DNA from 3 places in the Megasphaera elsdenii DSM 20460 genome. Region 1 is predicted to be linked to each of the others. Evidence: riboswitches for the same ligand, from Rfam matches in the RefSeq annotation. Region 1 holds a riboswitch; each other region holds the start of a gene.

What was found. A riboswitch is a leader RNA that binds a small molecule or an ion and turns the genes downstream of it on or off. The one in region 1 is predicted to bind ZMP and ZTP.
Region 2: it holds a riboswitch for ZMP and ZTP, as region 1 does, so the genes downstream of both, C6362_RS06855 (phosphoribosylaminoimidazolecarboxamide formyltransferase) here and C6362_RS04060 (L-lactate MFS transporter) in region 1, are expected to answer to the same signal.
Region 3: it holds a riboswitch for ZMP and ZTP, as region 1 does, so the genes downstream of both, C6362_RS10040 (formate--tetrahydrofolate ligase) here and C6362_RS04060 (L-lactate MFS transporter) in region 1, are expected to answer to the same signal.

What each region holds. Positions count from the first base shown of each region.
Region 1 covers NZ_CP027570.1:855,747-861,611, reverse strand. Annotated here, with positions in the region: gene C6362_RS04065 (DeoR/GlpR family DNA-binding transcription regulator) at 1-707, opposite strand, end outside; gene C6362_RS04060 (L-lactate MFS transporter) at 1,226-2,464, opposite strand; ZMP/ZTP riboswitch at 2,538-2,622, opposite strand; gene C6362_RS04055 (D-alanyl-D-alanine carboxypeptidase family protein) at 2,673-3,818, opposite strand; gene rsmG (16S rRNA (guanine(527)-N(7))-methyltransferase RsmG) at 3,836-4,546, opposite strand; gene mnmG (tRNA uridine-5-carboxymethylaminomethyl(34) synthesis enzyme MnmG) at 4,533-5,865, opposite strand, start outside.
Region 2 covers NZ_CP027570.1:1,453,445-1,459,309, forward strand. Annotated here, with positions in the region: gene C6362_RS06840 (MBL fold metallo-hydrolase) at 1-189, shown strand, start outside; gene C6362_RS06845 (S1C family serine protease) at 186-1,319, shown strand; gene rlmH (23S rRNA (pseudouridine(1915)-N(3))-methyltransferase RlmH) at 1,319-1,798, shown strand; ZMP/ZTP riboswitch at 1,882-1,959, shown strand; gene C6362_RS06855 (phosphoribosylaminoimidazolecarboxamide formyltransferase) at 2,014-3,189, shown strand; gene C6362_RS06860 (molybdopterin-containing oxidoreductase family protein) at 3,468-5,468, shown strand; gene ylxM (YlxM family DNA-binding protein) at 5,527-5,856, shown strand.
Region 3 covers NZ_CP027570.1:2,112,731-2,118,595, reverse strand. Annotated here, with positions in the region: gene ltrA (group II intron reverse transcriptase/maturase) at 1-482, opposite strand, end outside; gene C6362_RS10045 (cyclodeaminase/cyclohydrolase family protein) at 950-1,570, opposite strand; gene C6362_RS10040 (formate--tetrahydrofolate ligase) at 1,572-3,251, opposite strand; ZMP/ZTP riboswitch at 3,299-3,376, opposite strand; gene C6362_RS10035 (phosphohexomutase domain-containing protein) at 3,429-4,937, opposite strand; gene C6362_RS10030 (transketolase family protein) at 5,002-5,865, opposite strand, start outside.

The DNA of each region.
Region 1 (5,865 bases):
TCGGCCTTTGCCGTAATCAGCGTAACCATTGATAAATCTGCAAAAGTAATGTGCGAAGATAAACCGAATTTACTGGAATCGGCCAGGACGAAGCGGTCCAGGCACTGGCCGACGGCAGCGCGCTTGCAGACAGCTTCTTCATCATCTGGCGTCGTACAGCCGGAATGGGGAGCGATCCCATTGGCTCCGAAGAACCCTTTGGTGAAATGATAGCGGCCGATCATGTCCCGCATTTCGCTGCCGACAATGGCTTCCGTATCGCCTTTGACCCGTCCGGGCAGGATATAGATGCGGCTGCCGCTGCGCCCTAATTTCTGAGCCAGCGGGATGCTGTTGGTCACGAAAGTCGCTTCGGACCCGGCCAGGAAATCGGCCATCTGCTCTGTCGTCGAACCGGCATCGAGATAGACGAAATCATCTTTCTTGATCAGGCTGGCCGCATACTGGGCGATGCGGCGTTTGTCGCTCATATGGATGGAATATTTATCCTGCAGGTTTTCCATATCCGCTTCATACGAAGAATCATCGCGCAGCGTCGTGGCCCCGCCATGGACGCGGCGCAGACGGCCTTCGCGGTCCAGCGTGAGCAAATCCCGGCGGACCGTCGATTCGGAAATGTTCAGAAAACTTACTAAGTCCTGGACCGAAACGGCACCGCTCGTATTGACAAGACGCATGATTTTTTCATGTCTTTCTTCTGTCAACATCGTATCACTTCCCTTTTATCCTCCTTTGGCCTCATTATACCGTTATATTCAATCAATTTCAATCAAATCCAATCATTATAATCAAAAAGCAATCATTTTCATTCATCTATGCGCCCAACTCATTAAGTGATTTTATTCACATTCGTAGTAGGGGCCGTCCCAAAGGGCGGCCCGTTGTGGGAATCCCGCGAAATGCTGTTCGTCGATATCATTATTCGCCGGCCGCAAAGCCATGCCTCATGGACCAGTTGGGTATATCTTCCATTGTTCACAACGGGACGCCTTAACAGGACGTCCCCTACGCACAAGGCCACAGGCCGTGAATGATTTACCGCTTTCAGCGATGGCGTTCATCGTTCGTCGAAAAAAAGCTGCCGCATAAGCGACAGCTTTTTTCATTGTAGGGGCGACCACGTGGGGCGCCCGCTTCAGGATATGTGAATTTTCCAATCATTTTTCTAGGAGAATCCCCCAATTTCCGAACGGGTCGCCCACGTGGCGACCCCTACGATGAACGATTATCCCCGCGCTTCTGCGACCCTGGCGATGCCGTGGCGGGTGCGGTATTTCAGGAAAATCATCAAGGCCAGGGCAGCGACGAAGGCGCCGACGAAGAAGTACAGCGTCACGGCGTAGCTATTGGTATTTTCTTTGATAAGCGACAGGACCAGGGGACCGGCGACGCCGGCAGCCCCCCAGGCCGTGAGGATACGGCCGTGGATGGCGCTGAGGTATTTCGTGCCGAAGAGGTCGCTGAGATAGGCCGGCATGCACGAGAAGCCGCCGCCATAGCAGGAGATGATGAGCAGGACCAGGACCTGGAAGCTAAAGGCGCTGGTAACGCGGGCCAGCTGCCAGAAAGCCAGGATTTCGATAAGGAAGAAGAGGACGTATGTAGCCGAGCGGCCGAGGTAGTCGGATACAGTCGCCCAGGCAATGCGGCCGGCACCGTTCATGAGGCCGATGAGGCCCACCATGGAAGCCGCTGCCAACGGCGACATGCCGACGACGTCCTGGGCCATCGGCGAGGCGACGGACAGCAGGGCGATGCCGCAGGTGATGTTGGTGAAGAAGAGCCACCAGATGGCGTAGAACTGCCAGGTCTTCATGGCCTGGCGGACGGTGAACTGCGGCTGGGCGTCGGCATATTCGACAGTTCCTTCTTTTTCGGCCTTGGCCGGGACGTCACCGGCAGCAGGCGACGCCAGGTAGAGCGACGAAGCCGTCATGATGACCATATAGACGCAGCCAAGGATGATGAAATTGGCGACCAGGCCGAAATGCTGGACCAAGAGCTGCATAGCCGGGCCGGCAATGAGGCTGGCAAAGCCGAAGCCCATGATGGCCAGACCCGTAGCGAAGCCCCGGTTTTCCGGGAACCATTTGACCAGAGTCGATACGGGCGTGATATAGCCCGTTCCCAGGCCGATGCCGCCGATGACGCCGTAAAAGGCGTAGAGCATGGGCAGGCTGTGGGCGTAGAGAGCTGCTGCCGTACCGAACATGGCCGTGACGAAGCAGGTCATCGATAAGAGGCCCGATTTACGGGGCCCGATTTTCTGGACAAAACTGCCCAAAAAGCCGGCCGACAAACCGAGGAACAAGATGGCCAGGGAAAAGGTCCACGTCGTTTCCTTGAGGGTAAATCCCATAGATTCCATAATGGGCTTGGTGAGGACGCTCCAGGCATAGACACTGCCGATACAGAGGTGGAGCCCCATGGCAGACAGGGCGATGAGCCAGCGATTTCGTTTCATTAGACAACACTCCTTATGAGGAGCCAGGCTGGCGAAAAAAAATACCGGCCGCCTGGCTCAAGAATATGTAGCATACTCTTGCCCAGACGGTCGGCATGAAAGGGTCCGTACAGTTCACGTGGTGACTCCACTTGATTCCGTCAGTCCTGTACGGATCTGCTGATGCGTTTATTATACGAATATGGACAGAGATTGTCAATATCCTTTTTTAGGCGGCCGGCGAAAAGGGAACGTAAGGCTGGCTGGAAACAGCCGGCTTACTTGTCTTAGCCGTATCCGCTTTGGCAGCGGTCTTCACCGTCGTCTTAGCTGCCGTTTTAGCCACTGTCGCAGCCGTTGTCTTTACGGCCGTATCTGCTTTAGCAGGTGCTTTGGCCGCAGCCGTAGAAGCTGCCGCCGTGGCTGCTTCTTTCTTCTGCTGGGAAGCTAATTCAGCAGCCTGGGCCTGTTTTTCCTTGATATCCGACAAGGTCTGGCCTGCCGGTGCCTGGCGCAGGATATAGACGTTTTCTGCCGGTTCGACCGGTTTCAGTACGGAGAAGCCATAGCTCATGAGTTTCTGGGCATCGCCGAAGCGGTCGTCCGAATTCATGATAGAGGCGATGACGGTCCGGCCGTCCTGCGTAGCCGATGCGACCAGACAGGGACCGCCGGCATTGGTCGTACCGGTCTTGATGCCGTTGGCACCGGGGAAGCCGCTGGTCAGGAAATAGTTCGTCGTCGTGCAGTGCTTGGAGCCGCCGTTGATATAGGGCATGTCGTATTCACTGTGGCTGACCATATCGCGAAATTCCGGCAGTTTCATGCCGTAAGCGGCCATCGTCGCCATATCGCGGGCTGTCGAATAGTGGTCGCTGTCCGGCAGGCCATGGGGATTAGCGAAATGAGTATTCGTACAGCCCAGGGCGGCTGCTTTTTCGTTCATCTTGGCGACGAAATCGGCCTGACTCGGCGTAACCGTTTCGGCGACGGCAATGGTGGCATCACAGCCGGATACAGTCATCATACCGGTCATGGCATTGCGCAGGGTAATCTGGTCGCCCGGGTCGATACCCAGGACGGACGCATCGCTTTCGATATCGTAGACATCTTTCGTAATGTTGATAGGCTGATCCAATTTACCCTGTGCCTTTCCCAGTTCGACGCCTAGGATGCAGGTCATGATTTTCGTCGTGCTGCCCGGATAGGCCCGGTCATCGGCATTTTTCGCATAGAGCGTGTCGCCTGTATCGGCATCCATGACATAGGCAGCATGAGCACTGATTTCAGGCGGCTGCGGTGTATCGGCAAAGACAGCAGCCGATACGGTCAGGCAGGCCGCAGCGGCCAGACAGAGGATTTTTTTCAAAGACATAGCGTACACTTCTTTCTCTATAAGGGATTTTTCGCAGCCATCTTTGGCTTGCGGGGATATTTCTTGGGGCTTTCCTTTACTTTTTCGATATAGAGGACAGCGCGGACATCGTCCAGGCCTGGCAGGCGGACCGGCCGGACTTCGGCGACTTTGCCGCCCAGGATCTGCAGGGCTTTTTCGCCTTCCGCCAGTTCTTCTTCATACTGGGCCCCTTTGAGGGAAATGAAATAGCCGCCGGTCCGGACGTAAGGCAGGGCCCATTCGGCCAGGATGTTCAGGCGGGCCACGGCCCGGCTGGTGACGATATCGAAGGCACTGCGGTATTCCGGTTTATGGGCCATTTCTTCAGCCCGGCCGTGGAGGAACGAAGCGGTCAGTCCCAAATCGCAAACGACCTTTTCCAGGAAAGTCAGCCGCTTCTGCAGGGAATCGAAGAAGGTCACCTTCAGATCCGGCCGGTAAATGAGCAGGGGCAGGCCGGGAAAGCCGGCACCGGTCCCCAGATCGAGGACGCTGGCGCCATCTTTGAAATAAGCCGGGTCATAGCAGGACAGGCTGTCGGCCATGTGCTTGATGGCGACGCCTTTCGGATCGGTAATGGCCGTCAGGTTCATGACCTTGTTCGTTTCGACTAAAGCTTCGTCAAAGGTGCAGAACTGTGCCAGCTGGCTTTCTGATACGCTGAGGTCCATGGCCTTCAGGGCCTGTGCTAATTCACTGCGAAACATGATTTTTTTCCTCCCGGCTGTGCTGTTCCAGTACGATGAGCAGGGCCGTGATATCCGCCGGCGAGACGCCGGAGATACGGCTGGCCTGGCCCAGGGACAAGGGCCGGATTTCGTCTAGTTTCTGCCGGGCTTCGGCCGACAGGGTATCGATATCGGCATAGACGATGTCGGCAGGCATCTTCTTCTGTTCCAGGCGGTTCATCTTTTCAACCTGTTCCATCTGACGGCTGATATAGCCTTCGTATTTGATCATGATCTCGATTTCTTCTTCCACATCGGCAGCCAGTTCCGGCAGGTCGAAGACCGTCCGCAAGGCTTCATAATCGACATCATTGCGGCGCAGGAGGTCATAGGCCGTAATAGCCGTGTGAATCGGTGCCGTACCCAGGCGTTCCAGTTTTTCCAGGTTGGCCTTGGACGGCGTGACCGAAATCTCTTTCAAGGCGGCAATGCCCTGTTCGATAGCCTCTTTCTTGGCCGAGAAACGGTCGTACCGTTCCTGCGTGACCAGGCCCAAATCGTAGCCTTTCTGAGTCAGGCGCAGGTCGGCATTATCCTGGCGCAGGATGAGGCGGTATTCGCTGCGGCTGGTCATGATGCGGTACGGTTCATTCGTGCCCTTGGTGACCAAGTCGTCGATGAGGACGCCGATATAGGCTTCAGAACGGGTCAGGATGAACGGATCCTTCCCCTGTATCTTCAAGGCCGCGTTGATGCCGGCCATGAGGCCCTGGGCAGCCGCTTCTTCGTAGCCGCTGGTGCCGTTGGCCTGGCCTGCCGAGAAGAGGCCGGAAATCTTCTTCGTTTCCAGCCATGGTGTGAGCTGTGTCGGATCCAGGCAGTCGTATTCGATGGCGTAACCAGGACGCATGATCTTGACATCTTCCAGGCCCGGAATGGTCCGCAGGAAGGCGTACTGGACGTCAGCGGGCATGCTGGTGCTCATGCCCTGGACGTACATTTCTTCCGTCGATTCACCTTCCGGTTCGATGAACAACTGATGCCGCTTCTTATCGGCAAAGCGGACGATTTTCGATTCGATGGACGGGCAGTAACGCGGGCCGATGCCGGTGATGATGCCGTTACACATCGGCGCCCGATCGAGGTTGTCGCGGATGATCTTATGCGTTTCTTCATTGGTGAAAGTCAGCCAGCAGCATTCTTTGTTGCGGTCCTTGCGTTCCGACAGGAAAGAAAAGGCATGGCCGTCTTTATCGCCTTCCTGTTTGGCCATTTCGTCCGTCCGCAGGGTGCGGCGGTCGACGCGGGCCGGCGTCCCTGTCTTGAAGCGCATGAGCTTGAGGCCCGCCTTGAGGAGC
Region 2 (5,865 bases), 600 kb from region 1:
CCGACGAAAGGCGTCATGCGGGTCCTCCTGGCCCACCGCAGCGAAAAGAATAATACGCCGTCCCTGGCGCTGCACACGATGCGTACAGTCTTATCCCAGGCCGGCCGGGTCATCGGCCAGGATATCTTATTACGGCTGGCCTGCCAGAAGGGCAGTGTCCGCTTCCAGGAAGGGAGTCATGAACTATGATGCAACGCAAACATATCATCACGGCAGCTGCTGCCGTCGTCCTCATCGCTGTCGGCGTCTTCGGCGGCTTCAAGATCCACGATGCCTTTTTTACGCCGAGCGGCACTTATAACGGAACCGTGAACCAGCTCCAGGAACCGTCGAAATCGGATTCCATCTCGGATGCCCGAAATACGGCTGTCGTCCAGGCTGCCAAGAAGGTCAGCCCGGCCGTCGTCGGCATTACGACTAAAGTCTATAACCGCGATATGTTCAACCGGAAAGTCCTGGTCGGTGAAGGCGTCGGTTCCGGCGTCATCTTCGACAAGGCCGGCTATATCGTAACCAATAACCACGTCGTCGGTACGGCCAAGACGGTCATCGTCTCCCTGGCCGATGGCCAGAGTACGGAAGGGACCGTCGTCGGCCGCGATGAAAAGACGGACTTAGCCGTCGTCAAGATCAAGATGGACAACCTGCCCGTCGCTGAATTTGGCGACAGCGATTCCCTGCAGGTCGGCGAACCGGCCATTGCCATCGGCAACCCGCTGGGCCTGGAATTTCAGGGGACCGTCACGGTCGGCGTCATCAGCTCTTTGAACCGGACTATCGGTGCCGAAGGGCAGAGCATGAAGCTCATCCAGACTGACGCTGCCATCAATCCGGGCAATTCCGGCGGCGCTCTCGTCGATGCTGACGGCAAGGTCATCGGCATCAACAGCGCCAAGATTTCTAAAGAAGGCGTCGAAGGCCTGGGCTTCGCCATTCCTATCAACGCAGCCCGCCCGATTCTGCAGGACCTCATCCAGAACGGCAAGGTCGTCCGCCCGTACCTCGGCTTATACGGCCTGGACCAGCAGATGGCTGCCCGCTTCGGCATGAGATTGAATGTACCTGGCATTTACGTCTATAAAGTCGCTGCCGGCGGACCTCTGGATCAGGCTGGACTCAGACACGGCGACGTCATCTTGAAACTCGATGGCACCGATGTCAAAGACTTCAGCGCCCTCCAGAGCGTCATGGACAAGCACAATGTCGGCGATTCTGTCAGCCTGGATTATACGCGCAACGGTTCGGACCACGAAGTCACCGTCGTCCTCCAGGAAAGTCCGCAGAATGATTCGTCAGACCAGGGGGATGGGACCAACTGATGAAGTATCACGTCATTACCATCGGCAAGATCAAAGAGAAATACCTCACCGCCGGCATCGACGAGTTTTTGAAGCGCCTGCGCCCGTATGGCCAGGTCGAAGTGACCGTCCTTCCTGAAGAGAAGATGCCTGAGAATCCGTCGCCGGCCCAGAAGGCCCAGGTCCTCGACAAAGAAGGGGAGAAGATGCTGCGCCACGTCCGCCAGGGCTCGCACCTCTTCGCCCTGGATGTACAGGGGAAACTCGTATCCTCTGAAGATCTGGCAGCGTCCTTTGCCAAACTGGCTCTGTACGGCTGCAGTGAAATCTCCTTCATCATCGGCGGCCCCTTCGGCCTGAGCGACCTCGTCCGCCGCAAAGCCGACAACTGCATTTCCTTTGGCCGTATCACCTTGACCCATCAGATGATACGCCTCCTCTTATTGGAACAAATCTACCGCGCCATCAAGATCGACCGGCACGAGCCGTATCACTTATAAAACAAAGCCCCTCCCGTGGAAGTTCTGCCTATCCAGGGAGGGGCTTTTTCTTGACATCTCCCGGCTGCGGACGGTATAATAAACCTGAAACATGTGACTGACGGAAGTGGAGTTACCACGGGGAGCATGATTCATACGAGCCGACCGTCTGGGCGAAACGTTCCAGAAGTGTCGGTATTTTTTTATTTTTGCTTAACTATTCAGGAGGAATCACCATGAAAGAACTGCAATTAAAATACGGCTGCAATCCCAACCAGTCGTCGGCCCGGGTTTATATGAAAGATGGCAGCGACCTGCCCTTTACGGTCCTCAACGGCCGCCCCGGTTATATTAATTTGCTCGACGCCTTCAACAGCTATCAGCTGGTCAAAGAATTGAAAGAAGCAACGGGCCTTCCGGCTGCGGCTTCCTTCAAGCACGTCAGCCCGGCTGGGGCCGCCGTCGCCACGGAAATGAGTGATACCCTGAAAAAAATATACTGGGTCGACGATCTGAAATTGTCTCCCCTGGCTTCGGCTTATGCCTGTGCCCGCGGTGCTGACCGCATGAGCTCTTATGGTGATTTCGTCGCCTTGTCCGACGTCTGCGACGTTGAAACGGCAACGCTCCTCAAACGGGAAGTTTCGGACGGTGTCATCGCTCCGGGCTACAGCGACGAAGCCCTGGCCATTTTGAAGACCAAGAAGAAGGGGAACTACTGCGTCCTCCAGATTAACCCGGACTACAAGCCGCGCTTAATCGAATCGAAGGAAGTCTACGGCGTCACTTTTGAACAGGAACGCAACGAAGCTAAGATTACGACGGACCTCTTTAAGAATATCCCGACGAAAAACAAGGATATCCCCACCGATGCCCAGCGCGATTTGATGATCGCCCTCATCACCCTGAAATACACTCAGTCCAACTCGGTCTGCTACGTCAAAGACGGCATGACCATCGGCGTCGGCGCCGGTCAGCAGTCCCGCGTCCACTGCACGCGCCTGGCTGGTAACAAAGCCGATATCTGGTGGCTCCGCCAGAATCCGAAAGTCCTGAATCTGCCTTTCCGCGACGATGTCCGCCGCCCGAACCGTGACAACGCTATCGACGTCTACATCTCTGATGATTACGAAGACGTCCTGGCCGACGGCATCTGGCAGGATCTGTTCACGGAAAAACCGGAACCGCTCACACGGGAAGAAAAGAAAGCCTGGATTGCCCAGCTCCACGGCGTCGCCTTGGGCAGCGATGCTTTCTTCCCCTTCGGTGACAACATCGAACGGGCTCATCGCAGCGGTGTCGACTACATCGCCCAGGCCGGCGGCTCCATCCGCGATGACAATGTCATCGAAACGTGCGATAAATACAACATCGCCATGGCCATGACCGGCCTGCGCCTGTTCCATCATTAAGCATATCCCCCTTTCTGTCGGGAAAGGTCGTTTTCTTTTATATTCAATGTTTGGGGTTTGATGTTTGAAGTTTGATGTAATGGCTTTTAAATTTAAAATCATTTGCTAACTGCTAACCCCTAACTGCTAACTGCTTAAAAGGAGCTGTCGCGATGCGACGGCTCCTTTTTTCACCAATTCCAGGCGGGCCGCCCTTTGGGACGGCCCCTACGAACCACGAGTCACGAACTACGAACCACGAGTCACGAGCCACGAACCACGAAACAAGAGGTGATATCATGAAAACCTATACATCTGTCTGCCCTTATGACTGCCCCGATGCCTGCGGGCTTGTCGTTTCTGTCGACGACGGCCGCGTCGTGTCCGTCGCCGGCGATGGGGCCCATCCTTTTACGCGCGGGACGTTGTGCCCGAAGATGGCCCATTATGAACGGACCGTTCATTCGCCGCGCCGCCTGACGACGCCGTTGAAGCGGACCGGGCCCAAGGGAAGCGGCCAGTTTGCACCCATTTCCTGGGACCAGGCCCTGGCGGAGATTGCTGAAAGGTGGAAGGCGATTATTGCCGATTGTGGTGCCGAAGCCATCCTGCCTTATTCCTATGCCGGCACCATGGGCATTGTCCAGCATGATGCCCTGCACGGACTGTTTTACCGTCTGGGCGCTTCGGAACTGGATCGGACCATCTGCGCTCCGGCCAAAGGGCAGGGATTCAAGGATGTCATGGGCAGCACCATGCCGACGGCACCGCAGGAAGCTCAGGACAGCGACTGCATCTTCCTCTGGAGTCTCCACATGGTGGCGACGAATATCCATTTCCGCCACGATGTCGAAGCGGCCCGGCGCAAAGGGGCCGTCGTCTGGTGTATTGATACGTACCGCCATAAGACGGCTGATTTAGCCGACCATTTCGTCGCCGTCCGCCCGGGGACCGATGGAGCCCTGGTCCTGGGCATGATGTATGTCCTCGACCGCGATGGACTGGCCGATGAAGCCTTTCTGGCGGCAAACGTCCTCGGCTGGGACGAACTGAAAGTGCAGGTCCTCCCCAAGTATACGCCGGAAGCCGTGCAGGCTATCACCGGCGTACCGGCTGCGACTGTCGTCGCCTTGGCCCAGGCCTACGGACAGGCCCGGGCGCCTTTCATCCGCCTCGGCAGCGGCCAGTCGCGCTATCGCAACGGCGCCATGACGACACGCCTCATCACCTGTCTGCCTGCCGTCGTCGGCGCCTGGGGCAAGAAAGGGGCCGGCCTGTTGACGTCGGCATCGGCGTCGAAAGCCTATAATAAAGAAATCGTCACCCATTCCGATTGGAAACAGCCAGGCAAGCGCATCGTCAACATGTGCTGTCTCGGCCAGGCCTTGACGGAAGATGATAGCATCCGCAGTCTCTTCGTCTATTCGTCGAACCCGGCCTGCACGGCGCCGGACCAGAACCAGGTCCTGAAAGGCCTTTGCCGGGACGATTTATTCACCGTCGTCCATGAACGCTTCATGACCGATACGGCCCGCTATGCCGACATCGTCCTGCCGGCGACGACGTCCCTGGAGCACGACGATGCTTATTATTCTTATGGTAACTATACGATTCAGTGCGGCTATGCGGCCATTCCACCAGTCGGCCAGAGCCGCTCCAACTGGCGCATCGCCTGTGACCTGGCCCATGCCCTGGGAATCGACGATGAGTTCTATAATCGCTCGGAAAGGGACCTCGTCGAAGCCCTGGCTGCATCGACGACGAAATGGCCCCTTCCGGTAGACCGGCAGCGGCTGCTCCAGGGATTGCCGACGCCGCTGCCCCTGCCGGACGATTATCAGACCCGCTTTGGAACGCCATCAGGGAAAATCGAAATCCGCAACGAAGCCCTGGCCCAGCCTTTGCCCGACTATATGCCTTTGGCTGAAGATGACGGCACCCTGGCTTTCGTCAACGGCCCGGATATGCGCATCCTCGATTCGTCCTTCAATGAACGGGACGAGCTGACGGCCGGCCACATCATGGACCTCTTCGTCCATCCCGATGATGCAGCCCGCTATGGACTGACAGAAGGGCAGACCGTGACCTTGGCCAATGAACGGGGCCAGGCCGATTTCACCGTCGTCATTTCCGACCGGACCGTACCAGGCCAGGTCGTCAGCGAAGGCGTCTGGTGGCGCGAACGGGTCAAAGGGCAGGGGGCTTCGGTCAACGTCCTCACGTCCCAGCGTCTGACCGATGAAGGTGCCGGCAGCACCTTCTATGACGTCCGCGTTCATCTGACAAGTAAAAATACTTGACAGATGGGGCGCTTTCCGTTATAATACCAAAGTACGCTGTTTGAAAGGCGGTGAAGCCATGCTTGAAGATGTAGTCCGCAAGGGACGGCTCCTCGATTTGTACGGGCCTTTGCTTACGGAAAAACAACGGCGCTGCATGGAAATGTATTTCGATATGGACTTGTCCCTTAGCGAAATCGGTGAAGAACTGCACATTTCCCGTCAAGGTGCCTATGACATGCTCAAGCGTGCGTCCCACTCGCTGGAAAATTACGAACAGCGCCTTCATCTGCTGGCCCGCTACGATGCGGTCCGGGATAAAATCGATGAAGTAGAGCGGCTTCTCGACCGGGAAGAACCGCAGACCCTTGAAAGAGCGAAACAGCTTTTGCATGAAATAGAGTTATAGAAGGAGGCC
Region 3 (5,865 bases), 1.2 Mb from region 1:
TGGGCGCCCCGTTTGGGACGGAACCCGAAACTGCTATCTGAAAACTGTGGCTCGTAGATAGGCACAAGAACCTGCGTAATCGCCTGTTGTATCATGCGGTCTACGACCGTAGGGATTCCTAATTTCCGGAATTTCCCTTTTTCCTCTTTGGGTATTTCAACCCGACGGACTGGCTGGGGCTTATATTTCCCATTCCGTATTTGCTGAAGGAGGTCCAGGCGATGTTCCCGCAGGTAGGGTAGAAGTTCATCTACACTCATCCTGTCGACCCCGCCGGTTCCTCGATTAGACTTTACCTTCTTATAGGCACCATTTAAGTTGTCTCGTGATAAAATCTGCTTCAACAGACTGTCCGCTGGCAAGCTTGCAATGATGTCGTTGTGTTCAGCAATCCTCGCATGGGCAGACGCTTCCACATATCCCGGTTGTTCCGCAACCTCTTTTTGTGGACAGCCTTCTTGATGAAGTTTTCTGTCTTTCATTCCATGATTGGTTACTTTCATTAACTAACATCTCCTAGGATTCGGCCCTTTCCTCATGGTCTATAGCCCATAAGGTACTATGGCCTCGGCTGACTCCTCATGATAAATCTTATTTCAACCATGATGTCCAATCTATATGGCACCATCATGTCCATGAGGCCTCCCCGGGTAAGAACGCACTCTTTCTCTCCATGTGTCTGCCACATCTACTATTCATGGTTCCGTGTAGCTATGGGACTTCAACCTGTTAGGCGGCCTTATCCCCATGACTAGCCTTATGTGATTTCTGTTCGTCAGACCAGAGATTTGCCTCGACCTTCCTTCAGATTCCATCTCACGATGGACACCCTTGGTTCTGGCTATAGCCTTCCCGCTACCGGGCGGCTTAGGGACTTTCACCCATTAGAGTGCGCCCATGCCGGGCGCACCTACAAAAAAAGCTTGTCGCACGTGCGACAAGCTTTTTTTCACCGCTTCCGGTATTCGTATTCTACGTTTTGTTCGACGATGGCCGCTTTTTCTTCGATTTCGCGGATTTCGTTGATCATCTGCTTCACGAAGGTTTCGTCTTTGATGGATTTCAAATTGATGCGGACGCTGTAGAAAGCCGAGCGCATGGCGGCCCTGGCATTCATGGTGGCGATGACGCCATCGGTGATGACCCAGGCGTTGCCGTAGCGGACGACTTGTTCTGCCAGCTGGAGGAGGACAAAGATGTCCTTCCCCAATTCAAACGGCGATATGGCCGCATCCTTGAAGGCCTGCTGGACCGTGGCCGCCCGGTCCGGTGTGTCCTTGGGCAGGCGGACAGCGCGGATGACGCTGTCAAAAGCGGCGGCGTCTTCGGCGATGCCGTCGAGGTACCGCTGGCGCAGGCCATGGGCCTTGTCGCGAATGGAAACCATGAGTTTCTCGATTTCGTCATAACCTTTCTTGCCGATGGTCAGGTTGGCGACCATTTCTACGAGAGCGGCTGCCGATGCCGCCGTCATGGCGGCGATGCCGCCGCCACCGGGAACGGGTTCCTTAGAAGCCGTGACTTCCAGGAGCCCGTCCAGGGGCATGGATTGGAATTGTGTAAAATCCATCTTAGAACAATCCCGTAATGACGCCGTTTTCGTCGATGTCCATGCGGTTGGCAGCCGGTACTTTCGGCAGGCCCGGCATGGTCATGATGTTGCTCGTCTGGCAGACGATGAAGCCGGCACCGGTGCAGACGCGGACGTCCTTGACCGTGACCTTGAAGCCCTTGGGCGCACCGAGGAGCGCCGGGTTATCGGACAGGGAGTACTGCGTCTTGGCCACACAAATCGGCATTTTGTCGAGGCCAAAAGCTTCCAATTCTTTGATCTGTTTCTGGGCGTTGCCTTCGAAGATGACGCCGTCGCCGCCGTAGACTTTCTTGACGATGGTTTCCATCTTCTTGGGAATGGAATCGTTGACGTCGTACAGCGGTTTGTACGGCGTCTTGGGCTGTTGCAGCAGTTTCAGGACTTTTTCGCCCATTTCGACGCCGCCTTTGCCTCCTTCGGCCCAGCAGTTGTTGAGGGCGACTTCGACGCCGTAATCTTCGCAGAGTTTACGGAGCGTTGCGATTTCTTCGTCTGTATCGCTGATAAATTTATTGATGCCTACGACGACAGGCACGTCGAAGAGACGCATATTTTCGATATGTTTTGCCAGGTTGGCAAAGCCCTTCTTCAAAGCTTCGACATTTTCTTCCTGCAAGTTCTTCTTGTCGACGCCACCATGCATCTTCAAGGCACGGACCGTGGCGACGATGACGACGGCATCCGGTTTGATACCGGCGAAACGGCATTTGATGTCCATGAATTTTTCAGCACCCAAGTCGGCACCAAAACCGGCTTCTGTAACGGCGATGTCCCCCATCTTCATAGCTAGTTTAGTAGCGACGACGGAGTTACATCCGTGGGCGATATTGGCGAAAGGCCCGCCGTGGACCAGGGCCGGCGTGTGTTCGATAGTCTGGACCAGGTTCGGTTTGATGGCATCCTTCATGAGGATGGCCATAGCCCCTTCGACGCCGAGCTGGCGGGCCGTGACCAGATTGCCGTCCAGGTCATAGGCTACGGTGATGTCGCCCATGCGTTTCTTGAGGTCCATGAGGTCACTGGCCAGGCAGAGGGCTGCCATGATTTCCGATGCGACAGTAATCATGAAGTGGTCTTCCCGCGGGAAACCGCAGACTTTGCCGCCCATGCCGACGACGATGTTGCGCAGGGCCCGGTCGTTCATGTCCATGACGCGCTTCCAGATGACGCGGCGCACGTCGATGCGCAGGGCATTGCCCTGGTGGACGTGATTATCGATGGCTGCGGCCAAGAGGTTGTTGGCAGCCGTAATGGCATGCATGTCGCCGGTAAAATGCAGGTTGATGTCTTCCATCGGCAGGACCTGGGAGTAACCACCGCCGGCAGCACCGCCTTTGATGCCGAAGACCGGTCCCAGGGACGGTTCGCGCAGGGCGACGACGGCTTTATGACCCATGTAGTTCAGGGCCTGGGCCAGGCCGATGGTCGTCAAGGTCTTGCCTTCGCCGGCCGGCGTCGGCGTAATGGCCGTGACCAGGACCAGTTTCCCATCTTCGTTCTTCGAGAGGCGTTTGATGGCGTCAAAAGAAATCTTTGCTTTATATTTTCCGTAGAGTTCCAAGTCATCATCGGTGAGGCCGACTTGGTTTGCAATGGCCGTAATCGGTTCCAATTTCGTCTGCTGTGCAATTTCGATATCGCTCAATACCTTTGCCATAGTAGTTGTCACTCCTGTTCTCTGCATAAAAAAAGGCCGCTCCGCTGGAAGTTTGCCCAGACGGTCGGCTTCAAGAAATCATGCTCCCCGTGGTAACTCCACTTCCGTCAGTCACATGATTATGGCCTTATTATACAAAAAAAGAACCCTTGGGTCAAGGGTTCTTTTCGTTACGTCTTACTGGATTACGCTGGTATCGAGGTGTTCAAAGCCCGTAAGCAGGCCTTTCACCTGGCTGGCGATCTGCTGGCAGCCGCCTTTTTCCCTGCTTTCGATATTCAGCGGCATGTTCGGGTCGTGGAGGGACATGCGCAACAGGGCCCAGCCGTTGGGGAATACGAGGCGCACGCCTTCATAGGACGGCTTGGCGATGGAAATGCCGGCTGCAGCGGCCCGGTCTTCGAACTGTTTGAGCACGTCAGCGCCATAGGCCTGGACACCATCAGTGCCGGTGATTTTCAAGCGAAATTCGACGCCTTCTGCCGGATGGCCCAGTTTGGCGATGAGGTCGCCGAGCTGTTTGCCTTCTTTCTTGGCTTTCGCCGCAGCGATGAGCAGTTTGACCGCCAGGTAGGCACCGTCGTCGAGGTAGTAGTTTTCGCTCAGCGCACCGTGGCCCGACGTTTCGATGGCCAGCGGCGAGACCGTGCCGGCCTCGTTGAGGCGGATACATTCGTCGATGACATTTTTATAGCCCCGCATGTAGCGGTGATGGACCAAGTGGAGTTCATCCTGGAGGAACGTCGTCAGTTCATCCGACGTGACCGAGTCGGTGACGATGGTGCTGCCAGGATAATCGGGCGCCAGGATAGCGGCCATCATAGCGATGAGGGCATTGCGGTTGATTTCTTTCCCATCGGGCAGGACGGCGCTCATGCGGTCGACGTCGGTGTCGAAGATGAGGCCCAGGTCGGCTTTGTTGTCGAGGACGGCCTGGCGGATCGACGCCATGGCGTCGGCATTTTCCGGGTTAGGGATATGGTTCGGGAACATGCCATCCGGTTCGAGGAACTGGCTGCCCGTCGTATCGGCGCCGAGTTCAGAAAGGACCTTGGTGGCAAAGAATCCGCCGCTGCCGTTGCCGGCATCGACGACGATGTGCATCCCTTCCAAAGGACGGTCGTACATCCCGGCACAGAGGCCGGCGCAGATCTTGCGGCGCAGATGCAGCGAATAGAGGTCGATCAGGTCCAGCGAGGCAATGGCAGCCGACGAGACAGCCATGGCCGACGACTGGGAAGCCAGGCTCAGGACTTCCGTGACCTCGCTCTTTTCCAGACCGCCGTCGACGGTAAAGAATTTCAATCCGTTGCGGTTATACGGCAAATGGCTGGCCGTAATCATGATGGAGCCATCCATGTGAGTATCTTCAAAAATGATGGACATGAACATAGCCGGTGTCGAAGCCAGGCCGCAATCCGTGACGTGGACGCCTTGACCGAGGAGGCCGCCGAAGACGGCTTCTTTCATCATAGCTGCCGATACACGGGAATCGTGGCCGACGGCAATGTGCAAGTCACTCACCTGTTTATTCAGCTTCTTCGCCAAAAACTTGGCAAAGCCAGCGGCAATGCGGTTGACCGCTTCCGGTACCAACGTGACGTCTTCACCGGGGACGCCGGCAACGGCGACGCCGCGGACATCACTGCCATTCTGTAATTTCATCATTGCTTCTGTAGAAATCATGTATTCATGTTTCCTTTCTTCAATTTAGCGCACCGAGGTCCGCCGCTTTTTATCATACTGAAAATCAGGCCAAAAGGCAAGCCTTGACGATGGCCTCTGCCGTAAGGCCGTATTTCTGCAAGAGTTCTCCGGCCTTGCCCGATTCGCCGAAACAATCATCGATGCCGACATAGGCCTGGCGGGTCGGATGGCGGCGCGACAAGGTTTCTGCCACGGCACTGCCCAGGCCGCCGATGACGCTGTGTTCTTCAGCTGTGACGACGAAACCCGTCTGTTTGGCCGCAGCGACGACCAGGTCTTCGTCCAGGGGCTTGATAGCGGCCATGTCGATGACCATGACCTGGCGCCCCCGGTTAGCCAGGATGTCAGCCGCTTTCAAGGCTTCCTGGACCATGAGTCCCGTTGCGATGACAGCGGCATCACAGCCGTCGCGCAGCATTGTCCCCTTCCCCCACTGGAAGGGGCAGCCATGCTGGTAGATATCGTCGACTGGGGCACGACCCATGCGCACGTAGACTGGCCCATCATGGGCGACAGCCGCCCGGATGACAGCTTCCGTTTCCGCTCCATCAGCAGGACAGACGACGGTCATGTTCGGCAGGCTGCGCATGATAGCCATGTCTTCGACGGACTGGTGGGTCGCCCCGTCTTCTCCGACGCTGAGGCCGGCATGGGTCGCACAGATTTTGACGTTGAGCCGCGGCAGGCAGATGGAGTTGCGGATCTGTTCAAAAGCACGGCCTGTACCGAAAACGGCAAAGGTGCTGGCCAGGGGAATCTTGCCGCAAGCGGCAAAGCCGGCAGCTGTCCCCATCATATCCTGTTCGGAAATGCCCATGTCGAAGTAGCGTTCCGGCGCGACCTCCTTAAAAGCGATGGACCGCGTCGACGAGCCCAGGTCGGCGTCGAGGACGACGATCTTGGGATT